DNA from 4 places in the Paenibacillus sp. J31R109 genome. Region 2 is predicted to be linked to each of the others. Evidence: predicted binding sites of a transcription regulator. Region 2 holds the regulator's gene; each other region holds the start of a gene.
What was found. The regulator LexA, encoded in region 2, represses DNA repair genes until DNA is damaged. The targets are predictions, from matches to a motif close to CGAACATATGTTCG.
Positions count from the first base shown of each region.

Region 1 (2,207 bases), on a different contig from region 2:
ACCGTAATGGCAGCGGTCCCCGTTTCATTTTTGATATATCCAGTACCGCTAATCAGAGTTGCCATATTATCCGTATAAACAATGGTTGTACCTGCTGCGGTCATCAACCAATTCGTACATACTTTATCCTGCACGTAGGTTTTGTCTGAACAACAACTAAGAGCTGTGTTACTACAAGAGCACATAATGAGTACCTCCTTTAGGTGTCAAATGGCATTATTGAATCGAATAACGAGTTGTGATACAAAATTCGCCCTGATATAAACCCGCGTCTGTGCCATCCAGTGTTATCTGTATAGTGGCGAAGCGTTGGTAAGTAAAAGCCAGACTTGTTCCAGGTGCAATGGAAACGGGAGCCGTTAAGATGGAAGCCCCAGCGCTGTTCAATACATCTAACGTTATAGCGGCAGGTCCGGTGTCAAATTTCACATATCCTGTGCCAATGAGGTTGGGATTAATATTATTCGTGTAAACGACAATGTCTACATCCGTGGCAACTACTGTGCCCGTCCATGGTGCACATACTTTATCCTGAACGAAATTTTTCTCTGAACAGCAAGTTAGCGCAGCTGCGGAATTATCACATGCCATAGTTAAGAAAACCTCCTCCGTTTCTTTGTTTCTAAACTATTTAATGCAGGCAATTACCCTGACGCTTGGACATCTGCCTGATTGCCGAATATTTAATATGACGCACATGTCCGTAGTGATTCGCACATTTTTTAAAAACCACTTGCATAACGAATACGTGTTCGGTATATAATATGAAAAAACGAATATATGTTCGCATATGGTGGTGAGGACATGAGTAGTACATCAAGAGTAGAGACAGAAGAGGATGTTCAAATGATTAAGGAATACACACTGTTACCGATTTTGCTTGATATGCTCGCAAGAGATATGGAGGAGCTTAAGGTTTATAAAGATAAAATCGTTTATAATCACATTCTTTTCTATCTCAGAGAGGTTGAGATGGGGATTTATCCAGAATTACAACAGTTGAAGAGCAAGATGAAGCAGCGTGAGATTAAGGTAATCCACACGGAAATGAATGCTTTAGGGATCCAAGTTGAATACAAAGTTCGAGGTTACATTCATCATTTCACGATGCTTCGTAGTTTGGTCAAGGCTGAGCTTATGACTATGCTGATGAATATGCGGGGGGAATTGCGATGAGCAAGGGGAACAAGGGTGGGGAACGAACGATCTTCCTGGCCGATTGTCAGAGCTTCTACGCAAGTGTAGAGAAGGCCGATCATCCAGGTCTAGAGAATAAGCCGGTTGCTGTTGCAGGAGACCCTGCGTTAAGATCAGGTATTATATTAGCCGCCTGCCCTGTTGCCAAAGAATATGGTGTAACGACAGCCGAACGGTTGGGCGAAGCGCTGAAGAAGTGCCCTGAGCTGATTGTCATGCGGCCACGGATGCAGCATTATATTAATATTTCGTTGCAAATAACCGAAATTTATCAGGAATTTACGGACCTTGTTGAAATTTTCAGTATCGACGAGCAGTTCCTTGATGTTACAGGGAGCCTGCCACTCTTTGGAGATGCAGAGCAGATAGCGAGAAATTTGCAGTATAAGGTGTTCGAACAAACTGGGGTTAAAGTTCGCGTAGGCATCAGCTCTAATAAAATTTTAGCGAAAATAGCGACGGATATTTGGGCTAAAAAGAATAAGAACGGCATCTTCACGCTGCTTCCGTCTGCTATCGAGGAGCACCTGTGGGAGCAACCTGTCAGCAAAATGTTTGGTGTTGGCTCGCGGATGACGGCGCATTTTGCCAAGTTAGGTATGTACACGATTGGTGAGGTGGCACGAACACCACTGCCGCAGCTGAAGCAGAAATTTCGCGCGCGCTTCGGCAAGCAGTCGGATATTCATGCGGAGGTCATGTGGCGGACGGCAAATGGTTTGGATGACAGTCCGGTTACGCCAGGGACGTTCGATACGCCACCCAAGTCGATCGGCCATATGATGACGTTGCCGAGGGACTATGCGGAATCGTCAGAGGTGAATACGATACTGATGGAATTGACGGAGGAGGTCTGCCGTGACTGTCGACGTAAAGGGTATATGGCCTCTATTGTGACTGTCAGCTGTATGTGTAGCCCCTTTGATGCGCCGACAGGCTTCTCACGCCAGATGAAGATGCCGGACCCAACGAATCATACGGGTACCGTTTTTCAAGCTGTGAAGCAGCTT
Region 1 is NZ_JCAUAR010000001.1:570,741-572,947, forward strand. It holds gene AC58QT_RS02530 (DUF3992 domain-containing protein) at 1-185, opposite strand, end outside; gene AC58QT_RS02535 (DUF3992 domain-containing protein) at 217-591, opposite strand; gene AC58QT_RS02540 (YhjD family protein) at 805-1,176, shown strand; gene AC58QT_RS02545 (DNA polymerase IV) at 1,173-2,207, shown strand, end outside.
Region 1: a site for LexA is predicted at 774-787, ahead of AC58QT_RS02540 (YhjD family protein). Genes of this name have one in related genera too.

Region 2 (2,207 bases):
CGATGCCGTTAAATATCAATGGGGCATTAGTAGATCGGTTTTCATTTACGTTCGAAGCAGGTAAGGTTGTAGATTTCCAAGCTGAAGTGGGTTATGACCATTTGGCTCGTTTATTGGATATGGATGAAGGTGCACGCTATCTAGGAGAGGTTGCACTTGTGCCATTTGATTCTCCGATTTCCAATGTTAATCGTATTTTCTATAACACGGGTATTGATGAGAATGCATCATGCCATCTGGCCTTAGGCAGCTGTTATCCGATCAATTTGAAGGAAGGGACTACGCTGTCTAATGCGGAGTTGAAATCTCGAGGAGGGAATAGCTCCTTGATCCATGTGGATTTTATGATAGGTTCTGCGGAACTTGAGATCGATGGGGAACTAGCAGATGGGACGATCGAGCCGATTTTCCGTGCGGGGAACTGGGTATTAACTTTTTAGTAGGATGAAAAAAAGCAGGCTCTCAAGTGAAATATCACTTTGAGGGCCTGCTTTTTTGCGGTATTGGTGTCTTACATATCCCGGAACAAACCGATAACGCGCCCTAGGATCGTTACATTCTTCAAGAGAATAGGCTGCAAAGCGGAGTTCTCAGGTTGAAGGCGAATGTGATCCTTCTCCTTGTAGAAACGCTTAACGGTAGCTTCATCATCTTCGGTCATGGCGACAACGATATCGCCGTTGTTCGCTGTTTGTTGTTGTTTAACGATGACATAGTCGCCATTATGAATGCCAGCTTCGATCATACTGTCACCCATAATGCTGAGCATGAACACGTTGTTGTCGCCAACCATGCTAGTAGGAAGCGGGAAGTAATCTTCGATATTCTCAGTGGCTGTAATAGGTACACCTGCTGTTACTTTACCAACGAGGGGAACACGAGCGACGGAAACTGCGAATTGGGATTCGGCACCATCAAGCCCTAGAATTTCGATTGCACGCGGTTTAGTAGGATCTCGACGAATCATGCCTTTTTTCTCAAGACGCTCCAAATGTCCATGTACAGTTGAACTGGAAGCTAGTCCAACAGCTTCGCCTATTTCTCTAACGGAAGGCGGGTAGCCCTTATCTTTCACTTCGTTCTTAATGAATTCCATGATTGCTTGTTGACGCTGCGAAATTTTACTCATAAGATATCACTCCAATACTGGGAATCATTACCCAAAGTATAACATAGAACCCGAGTTCGTACAAACATAAGTTCGAGAAATGGTTGACTCAAACATGTGTTCGTGTTATTCTGATATCAGAACAAATGTTTGGGGGATGATTTTATGTATATGGCTTATTCACAATCGAACGGAAGAACAACAATACTTCAAGGTACTGCTCAAGCATCCAAAGGGATGACGACTAAACGGGGTCATGCGAAACTACTACTTCGTTTCTTGCTGATAGCAGTAATTCTTGGAACTGTGTTTTCGTTTGGTGCGATTGTACAAGCCTATGCAGGTGATAGTACGGTTACATCGTCTACATCAACTGCTTCCATTCAACCATCCGCACAACCGATTCAACACGAGAAGATAGTTATTCAAAGTGGTGATACACTCTGGGAAATCGCTGACTCTCACAAAAAGAAGGGTGAGAACACACGTTCTTATGTCGAACGATTGAAATCATTTAATCATTTATCGAGCAGTTCACTACAAGCGGGTCAGGTTCTATTACTTCCTTAATACGTACATTTTTAGTTATCTATATAGATGAAAGTTTGAGCTATGGACCCTAAGGTCTATGGCTCTTTATGATGTATCCTTGACAATCACAAACGGTGATGGCAAAGTAGTACTCATATTGAAATTTTGACTGGGAGGATTACAATGAGTGACAGCATGGATAAAACGATTGAGCGCATCAATGAATTAGCTCGCAAAGCGAAGACAGTTGGCCTAACAGATGCAGAACTGGATGAGCGCAACGAGCTGAGAAAGAAGTATATTGATGCATTCAGAGGGAACCTGAAAGTCCAACTGGATTCGATTAAGTTCACTGACGAAGAGAATTAAGCTTACACATAGATACTACATTCAAAGGGGAAATGAATGATGACGTTGAAAGCTGTGCTTTTTGATTTGGATGATACGCTATTATGGGATGATCGTAGTGTGGAGGAAGCCTTTACTGCAACTTGTGAAGAAGCAGCGAAGCATGTCGATGTCAAACCTGAGGAATTAGAAGCTTCTGTTCGTAAAGAAGCAAGAAGTT
Region 2 is NZ_JCAUAR010000002.1:283,062-285,268, reverse strand. It holds gene AC58QT_RS06935 (aminopeptidase) at 1-440, shown strand, start outside; gene lexA (transcriptional repressor LexA) at 512-1,129, opposite strand; gene AC58QT_RS06925 (LysM peptidoglycan-binding domain-containing protein) at 1,274-1,678, shown strand; gene AC58QT_RS06920 (DUF896 domain-containing protein) at 1,823-2,008, shown strand; gene AC58QT_RS06915 (HAD family hydrolase) at 2,048-2,207, shown strand, end outside.

Region 3 (2,207 bases), on a different contig from region 2:
TTCATGGTTAGCGGTGTGTGAGCTAATTGAACGGCTTCCTCTAAATTTGGGAAAATAGCCGTTACCCCTGTTAAATCAGTGGGAAGCTTTTTTGATTTCTCCGAGGAAACCGGATCAATGAAGAGAGGGATGTTCTCCTCCTGACAGCGGCGGATCAGCTCCTCCAAAGTATCGCTCGGCAGGTTCGTATCTGCGATTACGAGCTTGGCAGAGGCAATATGAGACCATTTATCCCTCAGCATCGCTGGTGAGAATTTATCATAAATGTCCATATTGGCAAAAGCGAGAAACATCTCGCCTGACGTGTCGAGGAGCGCAGTATAAGATCCCGTATTCTCGCCATTGAGTACGATGGCTTGGCTGACGTCGACGCCTCGGCGTCTTGTTTCTTCTAGTACCCATTGGCCTGCTTTATCGTCCCCCACCACGGTGAGGAGGGATGTTGGACAGGCTAGTCCAGCTAAAGCTTCAGCGATGTTGCGAGCAACGCCGCCACATGACTCCGTGACCGTAACCGGATTGGAGGTGGCTAGTCGGATGGCATGCTTGCTGAGGGCTTTACTGTCGAGATTCGCTCCGCCGATGCAGAATACCGTATGCTCATCGGAAGTGACATAGGCTCTGCCACGAATCGTTCCCTTTTTGGTCAGTGACGCAATATAACCAGCTACAGCAGATCGAGAAATACCGATGAGACCGGCCATTTCATTCTGCGAAATGAATGGATTTTGACGGATAAGCGCTAGGATTTGCTGTTCACGATCCATGCAAAGCTCCCCTCCTTCGTCGTACTCCCTTTATTTTAACTCACTATAAAACAAATGTCTATTCGATGGACAAATGTTCTGGTGGTGTGCTGAACGCTTGGTTAAGAACTAGCAGCAAGGGTTTAGGTAGTCCGTAAGTCGAATATTTCGAGTTACGGAAGCTAAGCGCGGCCATTCGAGCTCCGTAAGTCGAATATTTCGAGTTAGGGAAGCTATGCGCGGCCATTCCAGCTCCGTAAGTCGAATATTTCGAGTTACGTAAGCTAAGCGCGGCCATTCGGGCTCTGTAAGTCGAATATTTCGAGTTACGGAAGCACAGCGCGGCCATTCAGGCTCTGTAAGTAGAATATTTCGAGTTACGTGAGCACAGCACGGCCATTCAGGCTCCGTAAGTCGAATATTTCGAGTTACGTAAGCACAGCGCGGCCATTCAGGCTCCGTAAGTCGAATATTTCGAGTTACGGAAGCTATGCGCGGCCATTCGAGCTCCGTAAGTCGAATATTTCGAGTTACGTAAGCACAGCGCGGCCATTCCAGCTCCGTAAGTCGAATATTTCGAGTTACGGAAGCTATGCGCGGCCATTCGAGCTCCGTAAGTCGATTTTATCGACTACTTCCCTTAACAAAACGAAAGCCTACCCACCTTTCACACAAAAAATGTGAAATGGAGTAGACTTTTTAGACACAGTCACGTCCGCGTCTCCTCATTGTTCTCGAAGCCTAAATACTGACGCGGACTCCTCGACCTGAATCGCTTCATTGCCCCAAAACTACTTTGTATACGAAGAATTGGAGCGGGACCCGAGTCCAAGCAGACCAAGTAATCCTAACAAACCGATGTAGCTGTACCAGTGCCTAGTTTTATCTTTGGGCGGCGCAGCTGCGACGGACTGAGCTTTAAGCGTAGAAACGTTCAAGGCTGTTGGCGGTGTAATCCCATACGCAGCAGCATGACCGTTCAGGTTGGTTGCAGGGAGTAAACGGGTATCTGCCCCGGGCATACCAAAGGGGTTGGTTTGATACATCGTAGGAGAACCATTCTTCAAGCTCTGCAGGTTTTCGGTCTGTGACGTATGTCCACTATGATCGTGGGCATGCAGCCGATATTGATGTGCCCCAAGCAGAAGAGAGAAGGTAAGGAATGAAATAGAAACTAATTTGAAAGATCGGGTAACCATTATCCATACCTCCAGGTAGTAAGTAGATAGGGGTCATTCGGTGTAGGTAAGCATATATTCCCCTGTGAGCGAGAAGTTATGCATGAAGATCAGTGGGATAGTGGAGGCGATAGCCGCGTCGACAGAACAAAAAAGAACCGCCGTCCCCTAACTAACTAGGAAGACAACGGTTCTAGACTAAATTTATTTCGTGACAGTTACTTGAACTGTAGTTCTCATATTGCCATAAGTAATGGTAATACGTGCAGTTCCTTTTCCAGTT
Region 3 is NZ_JCAUAR010000027.1:1,478-3,684, forward strand. It holds gene AC58QT_RS33055 (carbohydrate kinase) at 1-767, opposite strand, end outside; gene AC58QT_RS33060 (hypothetical protein) at 1,538-1,945, opposite strand; gene AC58QT_RS33065 (Ig-like domain-containing protein) at 2,129-2,207, opposite strand, start outside.
Region 3: a site for LexA is predicted at 819-832, ahead of AC58QT_RS33055 (carbohydrate kinase). Genes of this name have one in related genera too.

Region 4 (2,207 bases), on a different contig from region 2:
GCTGTAAAGTGTTGAGCACCAGATTGTTGCCGAAGGCATTGGCCTGATGAACAACCGCTGAATATGGCAGTGATGCTGAAAAGCGTTGAGCACCCTGTCGCTGCCAAGATGAATCCATTCGTATATCACTGAATAAGGCTGTGATGCTGGAAAGCGTTGAGCACAACATGGGAGCCGATGGTGCCGATGAGTTGGGGTTACTGTGTACAGCAGTGATGCCGTAAGGCGTTTAGCACGAGAAAAACAAAGAAGAAGGCCGAACTATCGGCAAAAATATTAACAGCAGTGATGCCATAAGGCGTTGAGCACAGTATTCCTGATTTCGTACGCCACGGTTGGCAGAGGCTTCTAATAGCATTGATGCCGTAAGGCGTTGAGCACGAAACAAAGTATGGGAATTTCGTAGAAGTAGCTATAACCTGAATATGGCTGTGATGCTGGAAAGCGTTGAGCACTACCATAGTCCGTACACAATATCTTTTTTGTAGATGCTGAGAATAGCTGTGATGCTGAAAAGCGTTGAGCACGATGGGGAGCCAGGGTTCGTCAACTTGGAGGAGGCCTGAGAATAGCTGTGATGCTGAAAAGCGTTGAGCACAGCTGCAAGGAAATCGGCAAGCTGCACCAGTATCCCCTGAATATGACTGTGATGCCGAAAAGCGTTGAGCACATCGCCGAGGCCGTCCGGATTTATTTCGAGGATTCGCTGAATATGGCTGTGATGTTGAAAAGCGTTGAGCACTCCTCTAGGGATTGCCTACTTTTGACTTGTGATTAGATAGAAAATCGCAAAGAACTGGTTGAAAAAAGCCTGAGGTAGCACCCTTTGGGTTTTTTATTTTTTACCTATATTAAAAATATTCACTTGCATAACGAATACGTGTTCAGTATATAATGAATATCACGAATACATGTTCGTAAATGGCGGTGAGAAGTATGAATGTTGTTTCAAGGATTGAGAATGCAGAGGATATTCAAATTATCAAAGAATACACGTTATTACCCATTTTGCTCGATATGTTAACTAGAGACATGGAGGAGCTGAAGATATATAAGGATAAAATCGTTTATAATCATGTTCTTTTTTATCTGAAAGAGGTCGAAACCTCTATTTACCCCAAAATACAAAGTATTAAGAACAGTATGAAGAAGCGTGATATTAAAGTGCTAAACACAACCACGAATGCACTCGGTATTAACGTAGAATACAAAGTGCGAGGATACATCTATTATTTCACCATGCTTCGAAGTTTGGTTAAAGCAGAACTAATGACAACACTAATGAACATGCAGAGGCGCGTTTAGATGAGCAAGAAGGGCGAAAGGACAATATTCCTATCCGACTGCCAGTCATTCTACGCAAGCGTTGAAAAGGCGACTCATCCAAGCCTTGATAATCTCCCCGTGGTTGTTGCTGGGGATCCGGCCAGGAGATCAGGAATTATTTTGGCGGCATGCCCGATAGCTAAAAGTTTTGGGGTTACCACAGCACAGCGACTGGGAGAAGCGCTGCAATTATGTCCAAATGCCATTGTAATGCGTCCTCACATGCAGCGATATATTGACGTATCGCTCGCGATAACAGATATTTACGAAAAGTATACTGATCTCGTTGAGGTATTTTCAATCGATGAACAATTTTTGGACGTTACTGGTTCGCTCAATCATTTTGGCTGCACTCCCGATGAACTCGCGGTAATGATTCAACAGAAAGTAGCCGCGTCCATGAACGTACGAATTCGCGTCGGTATTGGACCTACTAAAATACTTGCCAAACAGGCGACAGATAATTTTGCTAAGAAGAATGCTAATGGAATATTTACTCTTGGCAAAGATGACGTTGAGCGATTCCTATGGCCACTATCCATTGATAAGATGTATGGGGTGGGTTCACGAATGACGAAGCATTTTGTCGCTCTTGGAATGACCACAATAGGTCATGTTGCTAAAACCCCACTAGCGACTTTAAAACAGAAATTCCGTGCGCGGTTCGGAAAGCAATCGGATATACAAGCGGAAGTAATGTGGAGAACGGCAAACGGACTAGATGATAGTCCTGTTACGCCCGGAACATTTGATATCGCACCAAAATCGATCGGCCACGCTATGACGCTTCCTCGCGATTATTTGACGGTTGAAGAGGTTGACGTAGTACTGTTGGAGTTAACGGAAGAAGTTTGCCGCGATGCTAGGTCGAAAGGGTTTAC
Region 4 is NZ_JCAUAR010000013.1:34,604-36,810, forward strand. It holds gene AC58QT_RS25885 (hypothetical protein) at 1-7, shown strand, start outside; gene AC58QT_RS25890 (hypothetical protein) at 575-778, shown strand; gene AC58QT_RS25895 (YhjD family protein) at 937-1,305, shown strand; gene AC58QT_RS25900 (DNA polymerase IV) at 1,306-2,207, shown strand, end outside.
Region 4: a site for LexA is predicted at 905-918, ahead of AC58QT_RS25895 (YhjD family protein). Genes of this name have one in related genera too.